Regions from separate parts of the Reinekea thalattae genome, predicted to be linked through region 1. Evidence: predicted binding sites of a transcription regulator. Region 1 holds the regulator's gene; each other region holds the start of a gene.
What was found. The regulator sigma-54, encoded in region 1, starts transcription at its own class of promoters, with help from an activator protein. The targets are predictions, from matches to a motif close to TGGCACNNNNNTTGCTNT.
Positions count from the first base shown of each region.

Region 2: the regulator sigma-54 is predicted to act here: its motif matches at 2,389-2,406, upstream of nifE (nitrogenase iron-molybdenum cofactor biosynthesis protein NifE).
Region 3: the regulator sigma-54 is predicted to act here: its motif matches at 2,688-2,705, upstream of nifH (nitrogenase iron protein).

Region 1 is NZ_VKAD01000002.1:402,095-411,967, forward strand. Features, by position in the region: gene hpf (ribosome hibernation-promoting factor, HPF/YfiA family) at 1-280, opposite strand, end outside; gene FME95_RS12230 (RNA polymerase factor sigma-54) at 535-2,043, opposite strand; gene lptB (LPS export ABC transporter ATP-binding protein) at 2,087-2,812, opposite strand; gene lptA (lipopolysaccharide transport periplasmic protein LptA) at 2,812-3,366, opposite strand; gene lptC (LPS export ABC transporter periplasmic protein LptC) at 3,353-3,922, opposite strand; gene FME95_RS12250 (KpsF/GutQ family sugar-phosphate isomerase) at 3,923-4,888, opposite strand; gene FME95_RS12255 (calcium/sodium antiporter) at 4,997-5,956, opposite strand; gene FME95_RS12260 (BolA family protein) at 6,167-6,397, shown strand; gene murA (UDP-N-acetylglucosamine 1-carboxyvinyltransferase) at 6,408-7,679, shown strand; gene hisG (ATP phosphoribosyltransferase) at 7,794-8,435, shown strand; gene hisD (histidinol dehydrogenase) at 8,525-9,832, shown strand; gene hisC (histidinol-phosphate transaminase) at 9,825-9,873, shown strand, end outside.
Region 2 is NZ_VKAD01000001.1:55,946-65,818, reverse strand. Features, by position in the region: gene nifK (nitrogenase molybdenum-iron protein subunit beta) at 1-724, shown strand, start outside; gene nifT (putative nitrogen fixation protein NifT) at 800-1,015, shown strand; gene FME95_RS00300 (NifB/NifX family molybdenum-iron cluster-binding protein) at 1,054-1,734, shown strand; gene FME95_RS00295 (hypothetical protein) at 1,776-2,072, shown strand; gene nifE (nitrogenase iron-molybdenum cofactor biosynthesis protein NifE) at 2,444-3,868, shown strand; gene nifN (nitrogenase iron-molybdenum cofactor biosynthesis protein NifN) at 3,870-5,267, shown strand; gene FME95_RS00280 (NifB/NifX family molybdenum-iron cluster-binding protein) at 5,287-5,784, shown strand; gene FME95_RS00275 (SoxR reducing system RseC family protein) at 5,889-6,359, shown strand; gene FME95_RS00270 (M20/M25/M40 family metallo-hydrolase) at 6,488-7,714, opposite strand; gene FME95_RS00265 (hypothetical protein) at 7,950-8,357, opposite strand; gene FME95_RS00260 (hypothetical protein) at 8,350-8,640, opposite strand; gene FME95_RS00255 (DUF4962 domain-containing protein) at 9,009-9,873, shown strand, end outside.
Region 3 is NZ_VKAD01000001.1:66,511-76,383, forward strand. Features, by position in the region: gene nifK (nitrogenase molybdenum-iron protein subunit beta) at 1-156, opposite strand, end outside; gene nifD (nitrogenase molybdenum-iron protein alpha chain) at 261-1,730, opposite strand; gene nifH (nitrogenase iron protein) at 1,764-2,642, opposite strand; gene FME95_RS00325 (MATE family efflux transporter) at 3,136-4,503, shown strand; gene FME95_RS00330 (DMT family transporter) at 4,486-5,406, opposite strand; gene FME95_RS00335 (LOG family protein) at 5,626-6,189, shown strand; gene FME95_RS00340 (peroxiredoxin-like family protein) at 6,251-6,781, shown strand; gene FME95_RS00345 (threonine aldolase family protein) at 7,241-8,320, shown strand; gene FME95_RS00350 (alpha/beta fold hydrolase) at 8,348-9,115, opposite strand; gene FME95_RS00355 (YkgJ family cysteine cluster protein) at 9,309-9,572, shown strand; gene FME95_RS00360 (HDOD domain-containing protein) at 9,595-9,873, opposite strand, start outside.

The DNA.
Region 1 (9,873 bases):
CAATGTTTTTTTCTTTGCGCTTAATGAGTTGCCGATCTAGTTTGTCGTTGAGTAGATCGATCGCGGCGTAGAGGTCATCGTGAACAGCATCAGCGTGTACTTGGCCTCCTTTTACGTTAATGGATGCTTCGGCCTTTTGTCTTTCTTTTTCAACACTTAGCGTTATTTGAATATTACCCATCTGGTCGAAGTGACGTTCCAATTTATCTAGTTTGCTTGAAACGTAGTTATGTAGAGATTCAGTAACTTCGACGTGGTGTCCGCTAATATTAACTTGCATAGGCTGCTCCTTTATTATTGCAGTTTTGGCAGGCTCTTAACGGGTCAGTGACCTGTTAGATGTGCCATGTAGATCGCTTACTGAGTAAGAGACCCATTCGACTAACAACTGATGCTATTAGCCGTTATACAACTGTATTTGTTAGAAGTGAGATGTCAGCGATAACTTACTGACTTCTTCGTTTAACAGGACCTACCTATAAATATTGCTGTTGCGTTAGAAAACATCAAGCGATATAGCCATTATTTTTGCATTTAAATTAAACTCTTACGTTCGTTTGACGGAGGAATGTTCATTGCTTCGCGGTATTTAGCAATGGTGCGCCGCGCCACTTGGATACCTTGCTCGCCCAGTAAGGTAGCGATTTTTGAATCGCTTAAAGGCTTACGTGGGTTTTCAGCGGCAATTAATTTTTTAATCAGTGCTCGAATCGCAGTACTTGAACATTCACCGCCAGAGTCGGTGCTGACGTGGCTACTGAAGAAATACTTCAACTCATACAGGCCACGAGGCGTATGCATGTATTTTTGTGTAGTGACACGAGAAATGGTTGATTCGTGCATGCCGACCGCTTCGGCAATGTCGTGCAACACCAGAGGTTTCATAGCTTCGTCGCCGTACTCTAAGAAGTTACGTTGATGCTCAACAATGGTGGTTGCGACCTTTAGTAAGGTTTCGTTTCGACTTTGCAAGCTCTTAATAAACCACTTGGCTTCTTGTAAGTGATCTTTTAAGTAGGTGTTGTCGGTTGAGTTATCGGCTCGCTTGACCATTGAGGCGTAAGACGAGTTGACCTTGAGTTTTGGCGCAATTTCTGGATTCAGCTCGACCAACCAACGATTGTTTTCTATATCTTTCGAGACAATAACATCCGGAATGACATATTCAGATTTACTGGATTCAACAGACGCACCTGGGTGTGGGTTAAGCGTTTGAATCAGTAAAAAGACTTCTCTAAGCTCTGCTTCTTTAATTCGCAGTTTACGCATGAGTTGTGCAAAGTCTTTGGTGCCTAATAGCTCGATATGGTTTTCAACGACTTTAATGGCAACATCACGATAAGGCGTTTCAGCAGGTAACTGCTTTAATTGAATTGCTAAACAGTCGGCCAAGTTCGCAGCACAGACACCCGGTGGATCAAACTGTTGTAAGCGGTGCAGGACGGCGTCAACTTCGTCGGTATCAAGTGGGTCTTCTTCACTGGAAAGGCCTTCTTGTAAGCCTTCAAAAATATCTTCAATACCGGTAGAAAGGTAACCCTTTTCGTCGACGCTTTCTAAGATGGCTTCGGCTATGATGCGGTCTTTATCCGACATCGGAGTGAGGTTAAGTTGCCAATTAAGATGATCGATTAATGAGTCTGTCGAGCCGTAGATGTTTTCGAGATTGTAATCATCGTCGGCAGAAGCAATACCATGACTGGTCGGCGTATGGGTATAGATATCGTCCCAAGAGCTGTCGACAGCCAGTTCGTCAGGAATGGTTTCTTGCACCGAAAGTTCTTGTGTTGATTGATCTGGTGCTTCGTTGGCTTTTTCGGCAGGTTCTGAATGGCTTTGTTCATTTGATGCGTTTTGATTGGCGACATCATTGGCGGAAGCGACTTCGTCTTCTTTTACTTCCAGCATAGGGTTGGTATCCAACGCCTGCTGGATTTCTTGTTGCAAGTCTAGTGTCGAGAGTTGCAATAATTTAATGGCCTGTTGCAGCTGAGGTGTCATGGTCAGCTGTTGGCCCATTTTTATCTGTAAAGACGTCTTCATACTGGCTTTTTACTCATTCATTGCAGGCCGTGGCCATGCCTATTTACAGTGTGAAATTATCACCTAAGTATACCTCGCGTACCGTCCTATTACTGAGCACTTCTTCAGCAGTCCCTTCAGCAATGATGTGACCATTGCCGACGATATAGGCTTTTTCACAAATGTCTAAGGTTTCTCGAACATTGTGATCGGTAATCAGTACGGCGATACCGCGTTTCTGTAAGTGGTAGATGATTTCTTTGATATCACCGACCGAAATTGGATCAACACCCGCAAAGGGTTCATCCAATAAAAGAACTTTTGGCTCAGTCGCCAGTGCACGTGCAATTTCAACTCGCCTGCGCTCACCACCTGACAGTGCCATTCCTAGGCTCTTGCGAATATGGGTGACGTTGAATTCATTTAATAGGCTTTCTAATTGTTCCTTTTGTTGTTGCTTGGTTAAGTCCTTACGTGTTTCCAATACCGATAAAATATTGTTTTCAACAGACAGCTTTCTAAAGATGGACGCGTCTTGTGGTAAATAACCAATGCCTTTTTTGGCTCGAGCATGCATAGGTAATTTTGAAATGGCTTGACCATCGATGGTCACGGTGCCTTGGTCGAGAGTCACGAGACCAACGATCATATAAAAACAGGTAGTCTTACCGGCACCATTAGGGCCGAGTAAGCCAACAATTTGAGCGGCTTCTACTTCAATGCTGACATCAACCACAACGGGGCGCTTTTTATAGCTTTTGGCTAGGTTACGAGCTTCGAGTAAGGCCATTATTCAGTGCTTCCCGGTAACAGTAATAGCTCGGCCTGTTCATCGTCCTGATTACCAGATAGCGAGCGAGCCGATTGGATCGTGACTTGGCCTGTGGCTGCCTGATATTCAATCTGTTCACCGCGTGCTTCATTACCCGACTGAGTAATGCGAGCCTCGCCAAGGGTAATGATGATGTCGGTTGCAGGAAAAAACTCAACCTGGTTGCCATTAACTTCCACCATGTCACTACCGAGCTGTGGTATATCGGTAAAGATTGCAGGGGTGCCAGTGGCTTTGATGTAGCTTAATTCGTTGGTGTCTGGGTCTGTTTCTATCACCACCTGATCGGCAAGAATCTCTAAGTTGCCTTGGGTGATAACGACATTGCCAGTCAGAATGCTGATCCCAGTGTTGATGTCAAAGCTATTGCTATCGGCTTTACCGGTGATGGGCAGCTCTCGGTCTTCGGGTAATGCCAGTGCGGTAGCGCTGAGCAGTCCGTAGCAAAGGGCCATTGCGCAGTAAAGCAAACGGCGATTACGCAATGATGTGTGAGACCTAGTTAGGCTCATAATAAAAAGTCACCTCATCGATCAGGTTGATGATTGGGTTTGCGTCACTCAAATCTGCAGTCATACCGATAGCATTGCTGCGACTATTGCCTTGGCGGATTTCAACGGGTAAATCCGTTTCTACCCACTGGCCGCTTTGCGTTGCTTTGACATAGTCGCTGACAATGCTGGTTGCAAGGCGTTCAGTCTGTTCGACCATCGTCACATCGATAAAGAATTCAACGTCGTCATTATCATACAAAACGGCGCGGTTGGCTGTAATTTTCCAGTCATTCCGGTCGTTATTTAGAATGGTGATATCCGGTTGATTTAACAGTGTTTCGCCTAACTCTTGATAAATTGCAACATCTGTTGACTCGATATAAACCAAGGCTTCGCCAGCGCTGTTATAGCGAGTCAATTTCATATCTGTCATGTAGATATTGGGTGTTTGTTCGGGTAGTTCGAAAGCGGTGTCGGTAGTGGATTCTTTATCCTTGCCTGCAAGCCACGCAAAACCAGCACCGACAACAATGGCCGTTGCTAGAAGTAGGTGATGACGTTGCAGGCGAGGCATTTAAGCAACTCCTGCTTTGAGAATGTCGTGCATGTGGACGACGCCAGCGACATGCTTGTCTTGCATCACCACCAAGGAGGTGATCTTTTTCGATTCCATGGTAAACAATGCTTGGGTGGCCAGTTGGTCAACACCTATCGTTGCTGGCGTTTTGTGCATAACGTCTTTTATGGCGGTGTTTTTAAAGTCGATATCTTTGTCGATAGCGCGTCTAAGGTCGCCGTCAGTGAATACGCCCATTAGCTTGCCTTGATCTTGAACCGTCACCATGCCAAGGCTCTTATGAGTCATTTCAAGTAAGGCATCAAATACCGAGGTTTCAGGGCTTACTACAGGTATGCGTTCGTCAGCGTGCATAATGTCGGCAACCTTTAACAGCAGTTTGCGTCCTAGGCTACCGCCCGGATGAGAAAATGCAAATTGCTCAGCAGTGAAACCGCGCATTTCGAGTAATGCTATCGCCAAGGCATCGCCCATCACTAGGGCTGCAGTGGTCGATGAAGTTGGTGCTAGGTTTAAAGGGCAGGCTTCTTGTTCAACGCCGCAATAGAGGTGAGCATCAGAGGATGTCGCCAGTGTGCTGTTTGGGTTGCCAGAAAAGCCGATCAGTTTGGCGCCTAGCCGCTTGATTAATGGCAGTAGCGCGACTAACTCGGGTACTTCACCAGAATTAGACAGTGCAATCACGACATCGTCGCCGGTAATCATGCCCATATCGCCGTGACTGGCTTCTCCTGGATGAACAAAAAATGCGGGTGTGCCAGTACTGGCAAGTGTTGCCGCTATTTTATTACTGATGTGTCCAGACTTACCCATGCCGGTAACAATAACGCGGCCTTTGCAGTTAATAACTAGATCGCAAGCCAGCTCGAATTGGTCATCGAGTTTCTGGCTCAAAGCCAAAAGTGCGTCGATTTCGAGTTTAAAGGTGCGCTGAGCAAGTTCCAGTACAGAAAGTTGGGTCATGATGTCACTGTTCGCTTATGAATATATTTGATGAGTGGGTGTTAGGTGTTTATCGCAACCGACTCGATCGCATGCAGCGACCGAGCAAGTTAAAAGATTGTCTCGGTGCTACATGGCAGCTTGATAAGCAAGGTACCCATAAGCGCCGTACATTACAACAAAAATCGTGCCAATAGGGCGGCCTAATGATTTTCCGCGTCGACCTTGAATAATTAATAGTCCAAATAGCACGGCGCTGATGCCAAGCATAAAGGCATAATCGCGGTTGAAAATCTCGGCGCTGAAGCTGTTGGGTCTAAGCAGGGCCGGCACGGCAACAACAGCCAGCAGGTTAAAGATATTGGAGCCTAAAATATTGCCAATGGCGATATCGTGGTGCTTTTTAATTGCACTCATCGCAGAGGCTGCAAGTTCAGGCAAACTGGTGCCGATTGCAATGATGGTCGCGCCGATGATGGCATCGCTAATGCCGTATTGGTTAGCAATACCGACAGCTCCCCAAACCAACGCTCGGGCACTGAAGATAAGAACGGCTAAGCCAACAATAAACCACAGAATGGCGACAGGAGTAGACATGTCATTAGGGATTTCTTCTTCAAATTCAGCATCAGGCTGCTCGGCAGTTTTGTTCTGATGGTAAATCCAAGCCAAAAACGTCACCAATGCCGCCAGTAATAAAATACCTTCATAAAAGGCCAGCGTAAGATTAAATAGCAGGATGCCGATGGCCAGTGATACCGCCATCATAATAAGGTTTTCGTTAGTGATTAAACGCTTACTGACTGGGATCGGTGCTATCAGGGCTGTCACGCCCAAGACTAAACCAATGTTGGCAATGTTTGAGCCGATGGCGTTGCCCAGTGCCATATCGATTCTATTTTCAAGTGACATTAAGGCTGCGGCGATAATCTCAGGTGCGGATGTGCCTAACGATACGATGGTGACGCCAATAATGATGTGTGGCACGCCAAAGTTATTGGCAATGGCGGCACTGCCTGCAACAAAGCGATCGGCGCTGAGCACTAAAAAAATAAGACCAACAATTATCGCAACGGAGAACATAAGCATCACAGGCTACCTTTTTTATTGTTTAGTGGGATTTCCATTATTAATGAAAGTTTAACTGTTTGTTCTGATGGAGCAGCGCATTTAACGGACTTTGCCTACTAATTGCAATAATTGTCGTCAATGCTTGGGCTTATTCGTCGCTAGGCTTCCCGATTGGTCAATAGTTGGCGTATAATCCTCGCCCTTTTTAATTAGATAGTGGAACACCTTATGACAGCTGAAGACCTAAAAGCCATGCTACAGGCAGAATTTGCCGGAGCACAAATAGACGTTATGGGTGAAGGTGCTAATTATTCAGTCAAGGTGGTATCCGATCTATTTGAATCAAAGCGCGCAGTTCAACGCCAACAGATGGTATATGCCGTGCTAAATAATGTTATTGCTTCTGGTGAAGTGCATGCAGTAACGATGGATTTAAAAACAAACGCAGAAGCAGGTTGAGGAACATTCATTGGATAAGCTTTTAATTACCGGTGGCGCAACGCTGTCGGGCGAGATTCGCATTTCAGGTGCTAAAAACGCCGCGCTACCTATTTTAGCATCGTCATTGTTGACTAAAGAGCCGGTTGTATACAGTAACTTACCGCATTTGAACGATATCACCACCATGATCAGCCTGTTGGGATCAATGGGCGTGTCAGTGGTGTTAAACGAAGATATGAGTGTTGAAATCAGCACTGAAACCATTAAAGAGTTGACGGCACCTTACGATCTGGTCAGCACCATGCGTGCCTCGATTGTTGTGTTGGGGCCATTGTTGGCTCACTTTGGTCAGGCGCGAGTTTCTTTGCCTGGCGGCTGTGCTATCGGCAGTCGTCCGGTGGATCTACACATTAAAGGCATGGAAGCACTTGGCGCAACAGTTGAAGTTGAAGATGGCTACATTAATGCAAGCTGTGAAGGTGGCTTAAAGGGCGCGCATATCTTCTTCGATAAAGTTACTGTGCTGGGTACAGAGAATGTCATGATGGCGGCAACATTAGCTAAAGGTACGACGGTTTTAGAGAATGCCGCTAAAGAACCAGAAGTTGTTGACTTAGCCAACTGCTTGATTGCCATGGGTGCCAAAATATCTGGTGCCGGTACCGACACCATTACTATTGAAGGTGTTGAATCGTTACACGGCTGTCATCACCGCGTTATTCCAGACCGTATCGAAGCGGGTACTTATCTTGTCGCCGGTGCTATTGCTGGTGGCCGTGTGCGCATTAAAGAAGTAATCCCTGAGCATCTGGATGCAGTGATTATGAAGCTAAAAGAGGCTGGCGCTCAGTTGAGTCAGGGTGATGATTGGATTGAAATCGACATGAACGATTGCACCTTGAAAGCGGTTGATATTCGTACGGCACCTTACCCAGCGTTTCCGACCGATATGCAGGCGCAATTTACTCTGTTGAATGCTGTTGCCGAAGGCACAGGAACGGTTGAAGAAACCGTCTTTGAAAACCGCTTTATGCACATCAATGAGCTAGAGCGCATGGGCGCAAAAGCCAAAATTAAGGGCAATACCGTTGTCATTAAAGGCCTGACAGGTCAGAAAGGCTTGAAGGGCGCACGTGTTATGGCCACTGATTTACGGGCTTCGGCTTGTCTTGTTTTGGCAGGTTTAGTCGCCAGCGGCGAAACATTGGTCGACCGTATTTACCATCTAGATCGCGGTTACGAATGCATCGAAGAAAAAATGGCCGCCTTGGGCGCGACCATTCAGCGTGTTTCTGGCTAATTTTTGTTGGCCGCATTAGGCGTTCTTAGTAACGTTTTATTGCGGCCAGTTTCTTCGAATAGCTCAAGTTGAGTCCTGTTTTTTATTACTATTCGCGATCTATAGAGAATCGATATGCAAGCCAATTCGCAAACCATCACCATTGCTCTGTCTAAGGGGCGTCCGTTAAAAGAAACATTGCCGCTCTTTGCGGCAGTCGGTATCGAGCCTTTAGAAGATGTTCATACGTCACGCAAACTGATTTTCGAAACGACGCAGCCTAATGTGCGTATGATTATTATTCGATCAGCGGATGTACCGACCTATGTTCAGTATGGCGTTGCCGATTTAGGTGTCACCGGTAAAGATGTTCTGTTGGAGCACGGTGCAGAAGATATGTATGAGCTGCTCGATCTTGGGGTGTCTCGGTGCAAATTAATGACCGCCAAAATCAAAGGTGCACAGCCACCACTGGGTAAAATTAAGGTTGCGACAAAATTTATTAATGTTGCTCGTCAGTATTACGCCAAAAAGGGTCAGCAAGTTGAGCTGATTAAGCTGCATGGCGGAATGGAGTTAGCGCCGATTATGAATTTAGCCGATGTCATTGTTGATATCGTAGATACCGGCAATACCTTAAAAGCGAACGGTTTAGAAACCGATGAATACATTGCCGATGTCAGCGCGCGAGTGATTGCTAGCCGCTTAGCATTAAAAATGAAAGATGAAAAAATAAACCCCATTATTGAAATGTTGAAAAACGCCGTCAATAAATAAAAAGCGAGTTGTTCATTAAATGATTTTTTATTAAACAGCTTTTTATTAAAAAATTTCTTATTAAAACGACATAACAAATAAGGCTAATCATGACCTCAGTAGCGATGAAATATTTAAAACTTGGTGAGTCAGGCTTTGATCAAAGTCTGTCGGACATGCTTTCTTGGGAATCTGTATCTAATGCAGATATGCAAAAGTTAGTTGCCGATATTATTCATCATGTGCGAACTGAGGGTGACCAGGCGTTAATTGAATACTCGGCAAAATTTGATAGCTACCCAGTTGATAGTATGGCAGCGCTTACTGTTTCGGCTGAAGATATCGAAGCGGCTTTCAACCGCTTAGACGAAGCCAAGCAGGATGCCTTGAAAGTAGCTGCGGAACGAGTCGAAAAATACCACAGCAAGCAGCTTTCTGAGAGCTGGCAATACACCGATGAATTGGGTGTTGTGTTGGGCCAAAAAGTAACCGCGATGGATAAGGTTGGCATTTACGTGCCTGGTGGCGTTGCGCCGTTAGCCTCTTCGGTGATCATGAACGCCATGCCAGCAAAGGTTGCTGGTGTTAAAGATATTGTTATGGCGACGCCGGCACCGAATGGCGAAGTCAGTGATTTTGTCTTAGCGGCGGCTTATGTTTCTGGTGTTACCGAGTGCTATTTATTGGGCGGCGCTCAAGCGATAGCGGCCTTGGCTTATGGCACACAAACGGTACCGTCAGTGGATAAAATCGTCGGCCCCGGTAATGCATTTGTCGCCACCGCTAAAGCTCAGGTTTTTGGTAAGGTTGGGATCGATATGATTGCCGGACCAAGCGAGATTTTGGTTGTCTGTGATGGTAAGACCAACCCCGACTGGATTGCTATGGACCTGTTCTCGCAAGCGGAACACTCACACGATGCGCAGGCGATTCTGATTTCGCAAGATGCTGAATTTTTAGCTCAGGTTAAAGCCTCCATTGAAAAGTTATTACCGACCATGGAACGTGCCGATACGATTTTAGAATCGTTAAATAATCGCGGCCTTATGATTGAAGTGGCGCAATTAGAGCAAGCGATCGAGCTGATTAATACCATTGCGCCTGAGCACTTGGAATTATCGATAGACGAACCAGAAAGTTGGCTCGATGGTATTCGCCATGCTGGCGCGATCTTTATGGGGCGACACAGCTCAGAAGCCTTGGGCGATTACTGCGCTGGCCCGAACCACGTATTGCCGACCAGCGGCACGGCGCGCTTCTTTAGTCCTTTAGGCGTTTATGATTTCCAAAAACGCAGTTCGCTTATTGGCGCCTCTGCACAGGCAGCTAATACCTTAGGCCCTGTGGTGTCAGTTTTAGCCCGTGGCGAATTATTAACGGCCCACGCGCAAAGTGCGGAGTATCGAATTAATGACTGATTTTCGTGATCAAATAGAAACCGCGGTAAACCGTTGGGTAA
Region 2 (9,873 bases), on a different contig from region 1:
CGCGCCCAATGCAAAAACCACTATTTTGTTGCAACCTGATCAATTGGTGAAAACAAAAAAATATGTGGAAGGCACATGGCAACATGAAGTCCCTGCGCTAAATATCCCAATGGGTTTAGATTGGACGGATGATTTTGTTATGAAAATCGCCGAAATTTCTGGCAAAGAGATTCCTGCGTCGTTAGAAAAAGAGCGTGGTCGTTTAGTCGATATGATGACCGACTCACACACTTGGCTACACGATACCAGCTTCTCCATCTATGGCGATCCTGACTATCTCATGGGCCTAACTAAGTTCTTGCAAGAGCTTGGCTGTGAGGTGAAACATATTCTTTGTCACAATGCCAATAAGCGTTGGAAGAAGAAAATGGAAGCACTTATTGCGCAAGCTCCAGGTACCGCCAATGCAGAAATTCACTTTGGTAAAGACCTGTGGCATTTCCGCTCTTTAGTGTTCACCAACAAACCAGACTTTATGATTGGCAACTCTTACGCCAAGTTCATTCAGGCGGACACCAAAGCCAAAGGCGATGAATTTGAAGTGCCATTGATTCGCTTAGGTTTCCCTATTTTTGACCGCCACCATCTACATCGCAACACCACTCTTTGTTACGAAGGTGCCATGATGATGTTAACAACGCTGGTCAATGCGGTATTAGAAAAACTCGATACCGACGCCATGCTGCTGGGTAAAACAGACTTGTCATTCGACTTGGTCCGTTAATCGTTCGGCACTGATCGATGAGAGAGAGGCTCACTCTCTCTCTCATCTTTACCGAAGACACACTAAGGAATCCTCATGCCAAATGTCATGATTCGAAAAGAAGCCGAGAGCGGTAACCTAACGCTATACATCGCAAAAAAAGATTTAGAAGAAACCGTCACCGCCATTGAATTTAACGAAGCCGATCGTTGGGGCGGAGAATTCGAACTGGCCGATGGCAGTCGTTATTACATTGAACCCCTGTCTGAGCAACCCAAGTTGCCGATCACTCTGCGGGCGCGACGAGCTTAACGACACAATAATCGCAACTTCTTATAGGAGGGCATTTAATGACTCAAACCATTCAAAATTCGCTAGCCTTACGTCTTGGCCTTGCTGCTAAAGCGCTGCCTCAACTTTCGTTACAGACTTTTGTTAACAGCCTAATCGCAGAAGTTGGCGAGCCTTTGAGTGAAAAAAAGTTACGCACCTTTAGTCCAAAAAACTTTTACCACTTTGTCTCTGGTATTAATGCAGAGATTGAGCGCAGCCAATCCAATCATGCGTTTGCGGTGCTAACCAGCGAGTCATTATCGGCCATGCAAGCTCCCACCATTGACGATACCACGCCATTAAGCGGGCCAGTATTACGTATAGCCGTCACCTCAAATAATGACCAAATGATCGACGGACATTTTGGTTCGTGCTTACGAATTTTAGTTTATGAAGCAAACGCCGAGCACTTTCGGCTCAGTGAAGTTAGAGCGGTAGACACTCAAGAAAGCGGTATGAACCGAACCGATTACATCACCGGTTTACTGCACGACTGCCAAATTTTAACCACCTTATCGATCGGCGGCCCTGCGGCGGCAAAAGTCACTAACGCTGATGTCCACCCAATTAAACAATCAACGCCTGTCGCTGCCGAAGAATTTTTAAACCGTATCTGCCAAATGTTGGCAGGCTCACCACCACCCTGGATTAAAAAAATACTCGACGCCCAAAGCGAAAATAGATCAACCGCTAAATAGATGAAAAAAGCGCTAACCGCGACGACTGAAAGGAAAACACTATGCAAGCTGAAGCTATTGTGACTCAAACGCTCACCAGCGACGCCATCAACGATATTGTTAACCAACTCAATGAGTATGGCGCAAATGATGAAAGTCTGCGCCAACTGAAACAAGACTGGCCGCAATTCCGTTTTATTTTATGCAGCGAAGATGACATGGGCGCAAAAGAACCCTACATGGAAACCGACTCGGTTCAACTGCACCTAATCGCTGCCAGTCTAGGCTGCGCCAGCCTGACTCGCGAGCCAGAAAATGCTGTTGGTTTAGTCATCGCAGTCATTGAACCTGAAGATTAAGAAACCGAAAGATTAAACACACCTGAAAGTTAAATGAATCAAATAGCTAGTTTGATTCTGCTCAGGCTGAGCATAGGCATGTTTAGTTATCAATTCCTCCGTTTGCCACTGACCATCGACAGCATTGTGATACTAACGCAGCAATGATGCAGTGGCCTTTTTATTCATCTTCTTTTTATTATTCACTTTCTTTTTAGCCATACCTCTATATCCAGCACTAAGCCGCTATCACCTTGCCGCAACACAGCACCAACAAAAGTATCCCATTGTCGCATACCCAACAATAAACAACCCTTAAATATCAATGACTTAGATATGGCAGGCAGTTTGCAGTTCAGATAATTGACTGTCCTTTATGTGAGTAAACCGCGATGAAGCAAAGTGAAATAAGAGAATTAATGGACGAACCCGCCTGTGATCATAACAGTGGCGAAAAATCGGGTTGCGCACGGCCTACTCCTGGGAATACCGCAGGCGGTTGCAGCTTTGATGGTGCGCAAATTTCATTACTGCCGATCGCCAATGTCGCTCACATCGTACACGGCCCTATCGCTTGCGCTGGCAACAGCTGGAACAATCGCGGTACTCGTGCACACGGCGAAAATTTGTTTCGCCACGGCTTTACTACCGATCTGAACGAACAGGATGTCATTATGGGGCGAGCCGAAAAACGGCTTTTGCATTCCATCAAACAAGTCATTGAGCAATACAATCCACCAGCAGTTTTTGTTTATTTAACCTGTGTCCCTGCGTTGGAAGGTAACGATGTCGAAGCGATCTGCACCTTGGCGAGTGAAACCTGGCACCGCCCTGTTATCTGTATCGACGCGGCCGGTTTTTATGGCAGTAAAAATCTTGGTAATCGAATTGCCGGTGAAGTTATGGTCGAAAAAGTGGTCGGCACCGGCGAGCCTCCTGCCAAACCTGCAATGCTGCATCGCCCTGAACAACGCGTTCACGACATTGTACTGATTGGCGAATACAACATCGCCGGTGAGTATTGGCACGTTGCGCCACTGTTTGCCGAACTTGGCTACCGCTTGCTTTGCTGTTTAGCAGGCGATACACAATTTCACGAAATCCAAACCATGCATCGTGCCGATGCCGCCATGGTGGTGTGCTCACGAGCGCAAATCAATGTTGCTCGCAAGCTTAATGAAGGCTGGAATATTCCGTGGTTCGAAGGCAGCTTTTATGGCATTGAAGACACCAGCAACGCGCTGCGTCAATTTGCGACACTGATGCACGATGACACCCTAAGCGAGCAAACAGAACAACTTATCGAACGCGAAGAAACCAGCATTCGCCAACAACTTCAGCCTTACAAAGAACGGCTACAAGGTAAAAAGGCGCTGCTTTATACCGGCGGTGTTAAATCATGGTCGGTGGTCAGCGCACTAACCGAGCTGGGCATTGAAGTCATTGCAACTGGCACTAAAAAATCAACCGAAGCCGACAAGGCTCGCATCAAAAGTTTAATGGGTGATGACGCTCACATGCTCGAAAACGGTGGCGCAACCAACTTGCTCAACGTAGCGCGCAGTAACAACGCTGACATTCTTATTGCTGGCGGGCGCAACATGTATACCGCTGTAAAAGCCAAATTGCCGTTCCTAGATATTAACCAAGAGCGTCACCACGCCTATGCCGGTTATCGGGGCATGTTGACCTTAGCGCAAGAGCTGTGCCGGACGTTAGAAAGCCCAGTCTGGTCGTTAGCGAAAAAGAGCCCACCTTGGCAAGCCGCTGCACTGAACAGTTCACTGAAAAAAACATCTGATATAGGAGCGCGCTAGCATGAGCCAACTAACTCGCAATAAGAGCCCCTTAACGGATCGACCACTCAAAACCAGCCAAGCAACCGGTGCTAGCTTAGCTAGCATGGGCATTGCTAACTGTATTCCGTTGATGCACGGCTCCCAAGGTTGCGGCGCCTTTGCCAAGGTGTTTTTAATTCAACATTTTCGTGAACCGATGCCGATTCAAAACACCGCGGTTGACCAAATCGCAGCCGTCATGGGGGCTGACGATAACGTTATCGAGGCTCTCGCCTTACTGTGTGAAAAACACCAGCCAGAGGCCATTACCCTGATGTCTACCGGATTAACCGAACTGCAAGGCTGCGACTTAGAGCGTAACGTGCAAGAGTTTTATCAACGCTATCCTGACTTTAAAGAAACTAAGGTCATACCGGTTTCAACACCTGATTTCATTGGCTCATTGCAATCTGGCTTTTCCGAAACTGTCGATGCCTATGTCAAAGAACTCAATAAATCAGCTACGCGAGATGAAGTGATCGACAAACAAATTAATGTGCTTTGCAGCAGCGCCATGACCTGTGCCGATATTGAACTGGTTAAAGACTATGTCGAAAGCTTTGGGCTAAGCGGTATTTTTGTACCCGATCTTGCAACCTCGCTCGACGGCCACCTAGAAACCGAAGACTACAGCGCAACCAGTACCGGCGGTTGTAGTATTGCCGACATTGCCAGCATGCATAAAAGTGCCGCCACCTTTGTCATCGGCGAAAGCCTGTTTAAAACCGGCACTTGGCTAGAACACAACTTTGCCATTCCCTGCTTTAAATTTGGCCACCTAATGGGGCTTGATGCGACCGATGCGTTTATCGAGCAACTGAGTTTAGTCGCTAACAGAGAGGTACCACCGCGCCTTTATCGCGCACGTCAGCGCTTGCAAGATAGCCTGCTGGATACTCACTTCGTACTTTCTTCTAGCCATGCAGCGGCAGCGTTAGAGTCGGATTTACTACTCGGCTTCGATGCGCTACTGCATGAAGCAGGTTTAAAGCTGACGATCGGTGTTACTGCGACGGCCAGCGCGTTACTGCAATCGAGCTTTGCAGAACAGATTATCGTTGGTGACCATTCCGATTTAGACAGCACCATCGAACAATGCCAACTGATTATTGGCAACAGCCACTGCGCCGAGTTTTTTGAACAACAACGGCCTGTGCTGCGTGCCGGCTTGCCTAGCCACGACCGCTTTGGTAGCAACCAGCAATTACAAATGGGTTATCAGGGTGCTTGCTCGCTGCTCAACCAACTGGGCAACCTGTTGCTGGCCAGCCATCAACCTGAAGTAGCGGCATTTTACAGCCCTTACCGCTTTGGGCCAGAACAGGTGACGCTGAACGAGCCGGAAAACTGCCGCTATATCGCAACCCAGCGCGCCTAATAGAATGATGAGGTAATCCATGGAAATACAGCAACCCGACCGAGCTTTGCAACTGGTTCAGCCGATTGATGAGTCCAGTATTTCTGCCAAAGTTGCAATGGCGACTAGCGATCGTTTAACTGTCGACGAACATTTTGGCACCGCTAGCCACTTTTTAATTTTTGCTTTGCTTGATCAACAGTGGCAACTACAAAAAATTATTGAATACGGCGCAACACAAAGAAAGCATGACCAAAACAAACTGCTTTCTAGGATCGAATCGTTAGCCGATTGCAACGCCGTTTATGCCAATGCTATCGGTCCATCGGCAGTAAAAAAATTATTGAAGCTGCAAGTACAGCCAGTCATCGTCGCCGAGAAAAGTCCGATAAAATCCTTACTCACACAATTAATCAGCGATGAAAAAAACGGTCAAGCCCCTTGGTTAAAACCAAACCTCAGCAAAACCGCCAACGTTAAAGCTCAACCATTGACACGAGAAAAGATGCTCGACCTACTCGATGAAGAGTGGGATTAAAAGTTAAACCCTTAATAGAAATAGAAAATTAAGAATTAAGAATTAAAAGTTAATAGTTAAGAGCTTAAGGTTAAAAAGTTAAAACTTGCAGTTAAGGAACCCTGATGGCAACGATCAAAGCACGAATAAATGCACAGAGCGCCAACCAGATTGAACTCACCGCCACTCGTTCTGGCGGCTGTGCTAACTGCGCACAAAAACAAGGCTGCGCAATTTTATGGCAACCCATGGAACCGAAACAGGCCATTCAACTGCCACGCAACGAACACCTTCAAGCGAATCAAAATACACCAACAGACGTTGAACAAAGTTGCGATAATATTGGTAACGAAGTAAACCTACACTGCGAAGATCAAGCCTTGCTGCGATACATCGCACTGTTATTTTTACCGACACTATCGTTGCTACTGAGCGCAACGCTGATCACCGATGTACTCACCCCAAACAGCGGTATTTTTTATCGCCTAATTTTTAATGGCCTAATACCGCTGGCTCTAGGCTTTAGCATTAGCCGCCATTACCTTGCAAAGCACACACATAAACTCTTGGCTGCAACAACCATACAACCGCATTAGCTAACAACAATGGATTAAAAAATAAAAATAACGGCAACAAAAAAAGAGCGTTCTATCAAAGAACGCCCTTTTGCTACTAGCCAGTTTTTTATCAGCTAACTTACTTGCAAACCAAACAGTGCAGTAGCTTAAGCTTGATCTAAACGGATGTGACCATTTTTAAGGTCATCGCGTTGAATGCCTTTGCCGTCGTTCAAGCCATTGAAGTGTCGTAGCAAACCCGCCAAGGCGTGAATAGAAGCAATTAAATCGCCTGTGTGCGCCGACTCTGATGCGGTGTGCATATTACGAATAGGATATCCGACAGTAATTGCAGCGCTGTCCACTGCAGCCAATACGCCAGCCATACCATCGGTACCCATATCGCGGCCCGAGAAATCCAACTGATATGGAATCTCTTGCGCGTTACAAACTTTTTCTAATGCTTGTACCAAATATTCAGAAACAACTGAGCCTCGACCAATGGTAAAACCTGCACCCATTTTTAACGGGTTCATGTTGCGACTACCAATACCTGGCGCAGCTTCATAATCGTGATTAACATCGGTTGCGATCAGTACGTCTGGCTTGAGCTCGCCAACCAATTGTGTTGAACCAAAGCGGCCAATCTCTTCATGCGTAGCAATGGTGTACAAAACGCGGACGTTTTCTAACGACTCTTTCGCCAATAGACGCGCCACTTCGATCACCGAAAAACAGCCTAAGCCGTTATCTAAGTAAGCGCCGTAAAACGTATCTGGGCTGACGCCCGGTTTAATCGGACGGTCTAAAATAATTGGGTCACCCGCGCGTAAACCTAACGCTTCGACCTGTGCTTGGCGGTCTTCACCATGCGTATGCAATTCTAGATAAATTTGCTCAGCCTTAATGCCTTGGTCGCCAGCACGTTGCGCTGGTGTTGAAAAATGAATCGCGCCAAGAGCTTCTACCGTTGCGCCTTCGATCACTTTATAGGCACCGACCTTATCTGGGTCGTGACAAAAAACTTTAACTTCATGACCAATCAGTGTTGTTGGTAAAAACGAGTCGGTATTAATCCAGACCTTACCGTCTTTATCAATTTTACGAACCTGCATACGGATTTTATCGGCATGGCCGACAATCATCACGCTAACCAGATCGTCACGACCTGGGTGAGAGTCGAATACTAAGCCAGCATTGGCTTTAAACTGATGTACAGCCCAGCCCTTAGGCATAAAGCTTTCGAATTCTGGTTTAATCACACCGTAGCTCATTGCGGCTTCAAAACTCACTGGAGAAGGCGCTGCCAATACTTTTTTCATTAGCTCGAACTGGCTTTCAGGCATTGGCTGTTGCCAAGGCTGATCTTGCTTGCTGTCTTTATCTAGACTCATGTGTACATCTCTTTATATTTTTAACGGATTCTTGGGTGAAGGCTCCGACCAATAGGTAATTGGGTTGGCCAATTGACCTGCAGTATAAGCATTTTAAAGACGGGCATAAATGCCCTTTACTGAATACTAAAGCTATTGGGTTATCAATCATCTCTTTACTGAGCCTAGCCATAAAAAATGCCGAGCTAAGCTCGGCATTATAAGAAATATAAAAACGCTTAAAACAGTAACAGGCTTAACTGGCCGCCAATGACATATAATGCTCTATTAACGATTTTTGATCCTCTTCTGAGAATATTTTAATCGGTATTTTACGTACTACGGCTTTATCGCCCTGAGCAACCGTTAATATTAATAACTTAGGTGTTTCTTTCACACCAGTAATACTGCTGTCTTTAATAAACCAACGAGCACCTACCGGGGCTATTTTAATTTCACTATGGGAGTCATATAGCCTTACTACTTCCAATCGGCCCCTTAATAGACCGAGAGCTATAATCAAAATACCAAAACCCAGACTCGTCGCCTCAACAAAAAACCCTATAACAACAAACCCCAAGCCGATAATCATCGAGCTAGTAAGGTGCGACTTTGCATACAAATATACTTTTTTCGGCTCTATCGCTTTTTTTGCATCATTCATTCTCAAGACTCTCCAGAAAGGCTTCTTTTTCATACTTATCTATTTTATTTCGCATGGCAATCATACCAAGCAGACCGACAGGCACAAAAAACGCAAAACCAACCATAGCGATATAGGCCCATAGTTTGTTCTGAGTTTTTGGGTATAAAAACCCCGCTAATGACAGCAGAATCCCCAAATGAAGAAAAATGATTAAGCCTATATATTCAACACCGTAACCAAACTCAAAACACAATAGCACGAGTAATTCAACAACCAACGCCGTATAGTACATGGCCCCCATAAATACCTCTCCTTGTTAGTGAGGATATTATAAGTAGCCTCTCTATGGATAAATGTGAACTACGTTAAAACACACCCGATAACAGCGGTTCATTTTAAGCAACCCATGATTTCCGATAGCAACGATTGCATTGCCGCCGAAAAACGATCATTTTTTAACCACCACCTATCGATTTTATATTTGTCACCTGACAAAAGGCTTTACTGATCATGACTCAATCGCTTTATTTAGAGCCTTCACTGGTCTTTTTGGTTATAAAATTACAGCTTTATTGACCCTACTCTTTAGTAGGATGGGCCCTTTATTGTATTATCTGCGCGTTTTTAGTTAATCATCAATCAACAATAACCCATCAACCGAGGCCTTAAATGTCTAATGACAAGTCTTTTGACGCGATAAAAAAGATCAAGCTCGAAAACGATAAGTCTGCCGGTAACCTTTTGGATGTTATGCCAGTTAAGGTACAACAAACCGAAGTCGACCTGTCTTTCCTAGATAACCTAAGCACTGCGCACCCTCGCCTTTTGGTACAGAACAAAGACCTTGAGGATTTCCGCGCGGCGGTTAAAAAAGACCCATCGCACTGTAAGTTCGATGCGTTTATGAGCAATTCGACCAATAAGTTTTTAGATACTGAGCCTTACGACGAGCCAGAAGCTTACCCAGAAGAAACGGTTGGCAAGGCTTCGTTGTGGCGTCCTTACTGGCGTAAAATGTACGTTCAGTGCCAAATGGCGTTTAACGCGACTCGCAACCTGTCTATTGCTGGTATTTTGCTAGACGATGCTGAAATTATTGCTAAGGCTAAAGCTTGGACATTAAAGCTTGCCTCTTACGACCCTGAAGGTGTGACCTCTCGTGCCTATAACGATGAGGCGGCGTTCCGTGTAATTGCTGCTATGGCTTGGGGTTACGACTGGCTATACGAGCACCTAAACGATGCTGAGCGCAAAACAATCAAAGACGCATTGGTTGTTCGTTTAGAAGAGATCATGCACCACCTAGAAGTCACCGTTGACTTACTGGCTAACCCGCTTAACAGCCATGGCGTACGCTCTATTTCTTCGGCGGTTGTGCCTACCTGTATTGCACTTTACAACGAGTACCCGAAAGCTCGTCAATACATGGAATACTCTATTGAATACTACGCGGTGCATTACCCACCTTGGGGCGGTACCGATGGCGCTTGGGCGGAAGGTCCAGATTACTGGAACACCCAAATGGCGTTTTTAG
Region 3 (9,873 bases), on a different contig from region 1:
GTATTCTTCGGTCGTTGTCCAGTCGAAGACTTCTTTGATTTTAGCGTCATCAAAGCCCTCTTCGTATTTGGCCCGTTTATTGGCCATCATGTCCTGATATTCGTCTTGCTTAAATAACGAATATCCAGGCGCTATTTTATCAACAGTCTGACTCATAACATCTCCTTCCCGTGCCACTCAAACGTGAACTTCCGGGGTGATCGTGTTGTTGCGTTATTGGTTAAACCTTCGGTCTGATGACAGGCGTCCGGTATTCGTTGTTAGGCAGTTTCTGCCAAGCTTTCTTGTTCCGTTTCTTTCCAAGGTGCGGTCAACTTATTCCAGCATGGGTTATTGATGGTCATGTCCATGTCGCGGGCAAAAATAGCAAAGCCATCAAAGCCGTGATAAGGACCTGAGTAATCCCAGCTGTGCATTTGGCGGAAAGGAATACCCATCTTCTGGAAGATGTACTTCTCTTTAACACCGGCACCGATTAGGTCGGGTTTGATTTTTTCAGCAAATTTTTCAAGCTCAAAGCCAGTCACATCATCGTAGATAAGGGTGGCGTCTTTGACTTCGTTTGCTGTTTTTACGTAATCATCGTTGTGGGCAAATTCATAACCGGTACCGACAATTTCCATACCTAAGTCTTCATAGGCTCCAATCACGTGACGAGGGCGCAGGCCACCGACATAAAGCATGACTTTTTTACCTTCCAAGCGAGGTTTGTATTTGTCGATAATGGGCTGCCACTGCTCTTTGTATTTAGCGATAACTTCTTCCGCTTTTGCCTGAATCGACTCATCAAAGAATGCTGCAATTTTGCGTAGTGATTCTTCACACTTAGTCGGGCCAAAGAGGTTGTACTCCATCCAAGGAATGCCGTACTTCTCTTCCATATGACGAGAAATGTAGTTCATCGAACGGTAGCAGTGGATGAGGTTGAGTTTTACGCTCGGCGTATTTTCTAACTCAGGCAGGGTGCCATCCCCAGACCATTGCGCGACAACGTTTAGGCCAATTTCTTCGAGTAAAATCCGCGAAGACCAAGCATCACCACCAATGTTGTAGTCACCGATAATTGCTACGTCGTAAGGTCCAACTTCACGCTGTTGTTCTTTATCGGCGCTGCCATCGAGTACATAGTCACGCAACGTATCGTTGGCAATGTGATGGCCGAGTGATTGCGATACACCACGGAAACCTTCACAACGAACCGGCACAATGGTTTTGCCAATTTCTTTGCCTTTGGTTTTTGCAACCGCTTCGATGTCATCACCAATCAAACCGACTGGGCATTCCGATTGAATACTGATGCCCTGTGCTAGCGGGAATAGGGTTTCAATTTCATCGATCATAGTTGACAGCTTTTTATCACCGCCAAAAACAATGTCTCGTTCTTGAAAGTCCGAGGTGAAGTTCATGGTGCCAAAGGCGTTTACACCAGTGGTTCCGGTATAGTAGTTACGGCGTCCGGCGCGTGAATATTGGCCACAACCGACAGGTCCATGAGAAATATGAATCATGTCTTTAATCGGGCCCCAAACCACACCTTTAGAACCGGCGTAGGCACAGCCACGAGCAGTCATTACACCAGGCAATGATTTTCGGTTTGACGTAACACAACTTTTAGTTGCTTCCGTATCGTTAGATGCCAGGTGCTTGGTGCGGTCTTTTTTCGCTTTAGCGGGATAGACCTCAAGCACTTCTTCGATCAACGAATCGGTGACGGATTTGTCTATTGTCATAACAGACTCCTGTTAAATTAAGTTGATCGAAAATTAAGCCGTTGCTTCTTCTGCAACCTGACCAATAATGGATTCGTCTTCAACATCCATGATGCCGAATTCCATCAATAGGTCTTCGAGTTCATCCATGGTGCAAGGGTTAGGAACCACAAACAGTTCGTTGGCCATAACTTTTTGCGCCAATGCACGATACTCGTCTGCTTGGTTACATTTAGGGTTGTACTCAATAACCGTCATGCGACGAATTTCGGCCTGCTGTACAACGTTGTCGCGTGGCACAAAGTGAATCATCTGTGTACCGATTTTTGCCGCTAAGGCTTCAATCAATTCATCTTCACGGTCACACTTACGTGAGTTACAAATAAGCCCAGCTAGGCGAACGCTGCCGGTTGCTGCGTACTTACAAATCCCTTTCGAGATGTTGTTCGCCGCATACATTGCCATCATTTCACCGGATACCACGATGTAGATTTCTTGTGCTTTGTTTTCACGAATAGGCATAGCGAAACCACCACACACAACGTCACCTAATACGTCATAGAAAACGAAGTCTAAATCTTCTTCGTAAGCACCTTCTTCTTCTAAAAAGTTAATGGCGGTAATAACACCACGACCAGCACAGCCAACACCTGGCTCAGGACCACCAGACTCTACACAACGAACGCCGCCGTAACCGACTTTGAGTACATCTTCTAATTCGATGTCTTCAACTGAGCCTGCTTCTGCAGCCATTTCCATAATGGAGTTTTGCGCTTTTGCGTGTAGGATCAAACGTGTTGAGTCGGCTTTTGGGTCGCAGCCGATAATCATGACGTTCTTGCCTGCTTCAGCCAGCGCTGCTACTAAGTTTTGCGTCGTGGTTGACTTACCGATACCACCTTTGCCGTAAATTGCACATTGACGAATAGCCATAATATTTTGTCTCCGATTGTTCGAATGACGGTTCCCTATAGCTCTATTGCGAATATTGAGCCAAGCTTCAAATAGGCTGTCAGCCCAATAACGGCGGTGACTTGTGGTTGTTTTCTGGTTTTAAAAAAGGCGATTGTCTGCTGTTAATGTGGGTTTTTGTTGGGTTACTAACAAAAGTAATGCGGTTGTATTCACTAGTGAAATTACTCATTTAGCGGTAATATTACCGAGTGAGTAGCAATAACTAATGAATGCTTGGCTGAACGCTGAAGTGCGGTTTCGATCCATAGACATAACGATTTTTACTAATAGCTGAATCAGCCAGTCGTTGCATAAAAAATATAAAAACAACAAAACGATAAAACCAGCAAAGTTGTAAAACCAATAATCAAAGTAACATCAGCTGGCTGCGGCCTATGAGCAATATAATCTCTGTTGCAGTGTATTTTTATTCGCTCGCCAAGTGCCACTGAGTACAACAATAAGAATGAGCATGGCAAAACCTAAACTCTATTTTTCCAGAACCAGCTTTCTGCAAAATGCGTCGTTGGCATGGCCGATGACATGCAACTCTTTATTGATGCAGTCAGTCACGATTATCGACCTATTATTGATCGCGCCGCTGGGCGAAGTATCGATTGCCGCCTTTGGTATTGCAGGCGCGATTATTTCTTTTGTTATCGGCATTCAGGCGGCTATTGCTAATGGCTCTCAGTTGGTCTTGTCGCGGGCTGCCGGTGCAGGTGACCAACGTAAAGTTGGCTTGGCCGTTGCCGCAGGCTGGATTTGTAATTTAAGTTTTTCCAGTACGGCGTTGTTGGCGCTATTAACGGGTGGCTCGGCTGTGGTTGCGCGCATTGCAGGCAACGATGCCGTGGCAGACGAAGCGTTAGCCTATATTTTGGTGTCGCTTATTCTGCTGCTTTTTGCTTCGGCTTCGAGCGTCATGGTGTCTTATTTTAACGCCAACAAAAAAACGCGCATTCCGATGTACGGCTTTATGATTGAAATCCCCACCAATGTGTTAGCAAGCTTTGTGTTTATTAATGGCTTATTGGGCATGCCAAAGCTTGGCTTAGCTGGAGCCGCCTTAGGCAGTGTCATCGCTATCGTGATTCGGTTTGTCTACTTGGCTTATCGGCTTTACCGAGAAAAACGGCAGGGCTTTGTGAGTGGCTTTAGTGTGGTGAATCGTTTGGCGGTGGTGGAGCACGTTAAAGAAGTTGTACCTATTGTGTCTAACTTTATTGTTTTGTTGGTTGGCTTATTGCTGTTTCAGGTGATTTTTGCCCAGCTGCCTTTGCCTTCTTATGCAGCGATCACATTAGTGCTGCCGTGGATTAAAATTGGTTCTATGTTTGCCAATACTTGGGCGCAGGCCAGTACCATTATGGTGAGTCAATCGTTAGGCAAAAAGGATTATCTATCGATTCCGCCGTTTGTTTATCAGTCGTTGTTTGTCACTCGGGTGATTTCATTATTTATAGCATTGGGATTCTTTTTCTTGAGTGTCTCGATGCCGATGATTTACCCCAACTTATCGCCACAAACCTTATCGGCGTTGGCGATTATCGCGCCGATCTATATTTTGTTGCCGCTGTTTAGAACCAATAATATGTTTTGTGGCAATATGATCCGAGCGATGGGCGATAGCTACATGATTGTGCGCATCAACCTATTAACTCAGTGGGTGATCTGCATTCCACTCTGTGCTTTGCTGGTGTATTTGCAAGCACCGTTGTTTTTGGTTTTTGGTGTGATTCTGTTCGACGAAATGATCAAGCTTTACTCGTTCCGCATGACCTTAGAGCGTCGGCTAAATAGCTACGCCGACGAGCCTACATTAGTGCCAGATAATTAACGCCGCACCAATGACCAAAAGAGTTGCGCCAAGCCAAGCGCCAAGGGCAGGGCGCTGTCCTGTGGTTAGCCATAAGGCTGGCAAGACGAGTACCGGCACCACTGCCGAAAGGGTTGTGACAATGCCGATATGAGCGTTGCCTATTCCCCAAACTAACAGGCTCATGCCAATCACCATACCTAACGTCGCCATGAGAGCCAAACCTAGGTAATCGATCAGTGGGATTTGCCAAAAGGCTGGTCGAGGTGTTGTCTCTTTGCGGCGTTTTATAGCTGGCAGATAAAACAGCACATAAGCCACGAGCAGAGCAACAGATGCGGTTGCAACCCTTAGAGTCGCAACTGCAATGGCATCAACACCAGCCAGTAATGCTGGCTTACTTAGCAGAGCACCAACGGCTTGCCCGAGTGCGCCACCTAACGCCAGCATAATACCAACGCTGAGCCGACCTTTGGTTTGTTCCCAATGATGAGGGTTATCCTGTTTGCCAAATAGGATGGCAATGATGACACCGCTAAGTACTAGGCTGCATGCAAACAGCTGCAATAAAGAAAGTTGTTCGTTGAGAAAAAGCCAGCCTAGTAAGATCGACATTGGCGCGTTCATGGTGAACAGCACACCCGCACGTCTTGGCCCTAAACGATGCACTGCGCTAAATAAAAAGGTATCGCCAAGAAAAATCCCCACAATACCGGAAAGAATAATGGCGCTGCTGTGTTGCCAAAGTAGGGCATCGAAGCGATTACTGGCAAGGCAGATGGCGACTAAAATAACCCCGGCAATGGTGATCCTAAAGGTATTGAAGCGAATGGTACCAAAGCGGCCAATAATGCGTGGCGCGAGCAAGCTCGACAGCGTCCAGCAGATGGCGGCACCTAAGCCAGAGAGTTCCGCGAATGGCATGGCTGTTCCTTGTAATCGCGTCAAAAAAGACGCGCATCTTATCTTGCAGTCGTTACACCATCAAGCGCTGATTTAGCCTCGCTGTACAGGCTGTATTTGTCTGCACGGAAGCTAAGTGGCAGCTTGGTTAACGCAATACAAAAGCGGTTATCCTGACGCAAGTTAAATGATTTAATAGCCTTGGTGAGCATTCTATTAACAGACATTGAGAGTGAGTGAATGATGAAAGTCGCTATTTACTGTGGTTCGGCCTCTGGTGAGGACGTGAGTTACCAGCAACAAACGACGGCGCTTGGGACATTTTTGGCCAAGCAAGGGTTCGATCTAGTTTACGGTGGTGGCGATGTTGGTCTAATGGGTACCATCGCTGATGCATTTTTAGCCAGTGACGCAAATGTTTATGGCGTGATGCCTGAGCACCTAGCAGAAAAAGAATTAGCACATAAAGGCTTAACTGAACTTACCGTTGTGGCAGATATGCACGAGCGAAAAGCGGCGATGGCTGATATGGCTGATGCCTTCATTGCGTTGCCTGGAGGGGCGGGCACGCTGGAAGAAATTTTTGAAGTTTGGACCTGGGCGCAGTTAGGGTTACATAAAAAGCCCTGCGCATTTTTTAATATCAATAACTATTACGAACCGTTGTTTCGAATGATCGAGCAAATGGTCAGCGCCGGTTTTACAAAACCAATCTATGAACAGATGTTGATTAAAACCAACGACGCCCAAACCTTGGTGACAGAGCTTAAGGCTTATCAACCCCCAACCATTAAGTGGAGCTAGGAACTTTATTGGGTTTTGTTTTGTCCGAAGCTGACATCGATTTATTGAACGAGGACATGTAATGCAACAGAAACTTGCCGCTGGTGCGGTTTTTCCAAATATAGAGGTCGCTTTGTTAGGCGGCGGTCATACTTCGCTTGCGCAGGCAACAAAGCCTTACGATTGGCGTTTGGTGGTTGTTTATCGTGGTAAGCATTGCCCAAAATGTACGGGTTATCTTAAAACGCTAAATGAACTATTGCCTGAATTTCATGCTCAGAATGTTGATGTCATTGCCGTCTCTTCCGATACGCAGGAAAAAGCAGCAGCGCACATGGAGGTAATTGAACCAACATTCCCAGTGGCGTATGGCTTAACCATTGAGCAAATGCAGAGTTTAGGTTTGTATATTTCTAACCCACGCTCAGCGGCAGAAACCGATGCGCCGTTTGCCGAGCCAGGTTTATTTGTGATTAATGCTGATGGCCAAGTACAGCTGGTGGATATTTCTAATGCGCCGTTTTTACGCCCTGATTTGGCAGGCTTGGCTGCAGGCATTGCCTTTATTCGTAAACCAGAAAGCAATTACCCAATACGCGGCACCTATGTTTGAGTTGGCACTTCGAAGCAACTTAAACTCTTAACTAAGTCGCCAGCGATTCAAATATTGCAGGCAAAAAAAAGCGCTCTCAGGAATATCCTGAGAGCGCGAATGCTCGATACGCAAATCACAGTGTTCATCGCAAAGCTAATTACGAGGGGTAATTCGCTTTGCGATAATTCTTTATAGCGAAGGCTATGCCAATTATTCTAAGCTACTGATTTAAAAGAGTTTTAGCTTTAGGTGTTGCAAATCTTGAATGCAAGGTCACGTTCTTCGCACCAGTTATGCGCGATGATTTGTGATGATGATCGTAATTGGTGCCGCTCAATCGGTGATCGATTGAGGTTGGCTTAGGGTGGCAGTTTAAAGCCGTGCAACTTAAAGTAACCCTTAAAGCAATTCTTAACCTAATCACAGTAACTTAGACCGCAGTAACTTAGATCACCGTAACTTAAGGGAGCATTGAACGTGTATTTTGGCAGTGACAATCAGGCAGGCGCTTCAGAGGTTATTTTACAGGCGCTGGTTGCAGCGAATCAGGGCAATAGCGCCGCTTATGGCGATGATGACTGGAGCCTAAAAGCAACGCAGCTTATTCAGCAGATTTTTGAAATAGAAGCAGAGGTGTTTTTTGTCTCAACCGGCACAGCAGCAAACTGTTTAGCGTTAGCCTGCATGGCATCACCTTGGCAAACTATTTTGTGTCATGGACAAGCGCATATCATTAATGATGAATTGACTGCTCCAGAATTTTTTACTCAGGGTGCTCGCCTTATCGGCCTAGATGCGAAACAGGCTAAACTGTCGGCAGCTTCGCTAGCAAATCACTTGCAGCAGGGCGCCGCTCATCCTCCTCACAATGCTGAGCCAGGGGTGCTGTCGTTGACCCAACAGAACGAATCGGGGCAAATTTATTCGATTGATGAGATTAAAGCGCTGACTGAATTGGCTCATCAGCATGGCTTGACTGTTCATATGGACGGCGCTCGGTTTGCTAATGCAGTGGCGTCGCTAGGCTGTAAACCTGCCGACATCAGTTGGAAGGCCGGAGTCGATGTTTTATGTTTAGGCGCGACTAAAAACGGTGCCTTAGCAGCAGAAGCGGTGGTGTTTTTCAATAAAGAATTGGCGAAAAATTTTGTTGCTCAACGAAAACGTTCAGGACATTTGATTTCGAAAAGTCGATTTTTGGGCGTTCAATTTTGTGCATGGTTAGAAAATAATCACTGGCTGGAGCTGGCTCAGCATGCCAATGCGATGGCCGCAGAGCTTGAGCAAGCATTGGCTAAGTTACCATCGCTGAGAACCATTTGGCCGGTGCAAGGAAACGAGTTGTTTATGGTGATGCCAAAAAAATTAGCGCAACAGGCGCGAATAATGGGTGCTGTTTTTTATGGCTGGCCAACAAATTTATTGCCTGAGACATTTCAGCTGAGTGAAGAGGAAGAGGCGGTGCGTTTTGTTTGTTCGTTCAACTCGACATCCGAGCAGATTACCGAGTTGGTGACTTGTTTTCATCAGGCCGCCGAAAAGACAGCCAAGGTTTAACCGTTCAATTATTAAACGTGAGCGCGCTTAGGTGCTCTGTGCTAAAAAGTCGCTTAATATTTTTAAGAAAGCAGCGGGTTTTTCGGCATGCGGCCAATGGCCCGCACCTTCGATAATTTTAGCTTGAGCGTTTGGAAATAGACTGAGAATTAATTCTCGGTCTTGTTCGCTAATATAATGGCTGTTCATACCTTTAATAAATAGCGTTGGCTGGTCGTAGGTTTGGCTGCTGGTTGGTGCATCGGCGACGGCTTGATATTTCTCTTCTAGGGTTTTGAAATTAAATCGCCAAGCGAGTTGCCCTTCTTTTTTGTAGAGGCTTTTTAATAAAAACTGCCTAACACCTGTATCTGTAACGAGATGCGCAATAGCATCATCGACGGACTTACGATCTTTCATTTGCGACAGGTCGGTCTCGTGAAGCGCTTTAAAAATTGCCTGATGGTGTTTTGGATACTCTTTTGGTGAGATGTCGACTACGACCAGTTTTTCCATCACACCAGGATGAGCATTGAGCGCCATCTGCATTGCTACCTTACCGCCCATCGAATGGCCGAGTAGGTTGTAATGTTGGATGTTATTGTCGCTAATCCACTGATTAATAATGCTGGCGAGATTTTCAAGTTCAGGTTCTTCTAACCAGTCCGATCGGCCATGATTAGGGAGGTCGATAAGGTGGACTCGATACTGTTCACTTAAGGCACGGCCGACGGTGCGCCAATTATCACCTGCACCAAATAAACCGTGTAAAAAAATAATATCCGGGCCATTGCCGAGCGTTTCTGTATGTAACATGGGTATCGAATCCAACAGAGTGAGCGGCGCAGTTTAACGAGCCAGTTTGACAAAATCTAGCATAACGATTGTCACTCGTAACACCCCTTGGCCAGACTGGGCTATAATGGCTGCCAGTCAATCAGCCGGTTATTTTACCAACCATTAGTCAATCAGCCTTGAGAACGCCAGCCTGATAAACAGAGTCTAAAAGATGGAATGTCGCGAACAATGTGGCGCTTGCTGTATAGCACCGTCAATCAATAAACCCTTTTATGGAATGCCGCACGGCAAGCCCGCAGGTGTTGCCTGTATTCATTTAGATCGTCAAATGAGGTGTCAGTTGTTTGCAGATCCAAGGCGGCCAAAAGTCTGCGCGCAATTTGTGCCAGAAGTTGATTTTTGTGGTGAATCAAAAGAGCAGGCGTTAGTTATTATGCTAACAATGGAAGGCATCGAGGCTGAATCATTTAAATAAAAGATGGTCGGCGAAATGAAACTTACATTCGCCAAGAGCTTTGCTCATTCACTTTATCGGCCAACTCTTCCCACAAAATATCTTCTTTATCGTCAGGTAAACCGAAAGTTTTAAACATCGGTACGGTTTGCCAATCGACATTACCCCAGCCCATATTTTTGTGTCGAGCGTTAACTAGGTTCGCCAGTGTAATGATGCCAGCGTAATCCGGCTTTTCGATTTTACGGTCGATTTTTCGGTACAGCTTTGGCACTTGAGTTAGGTTCTCAGTAAAATCCCAGCGCTCTAAAATAGCAGTCCC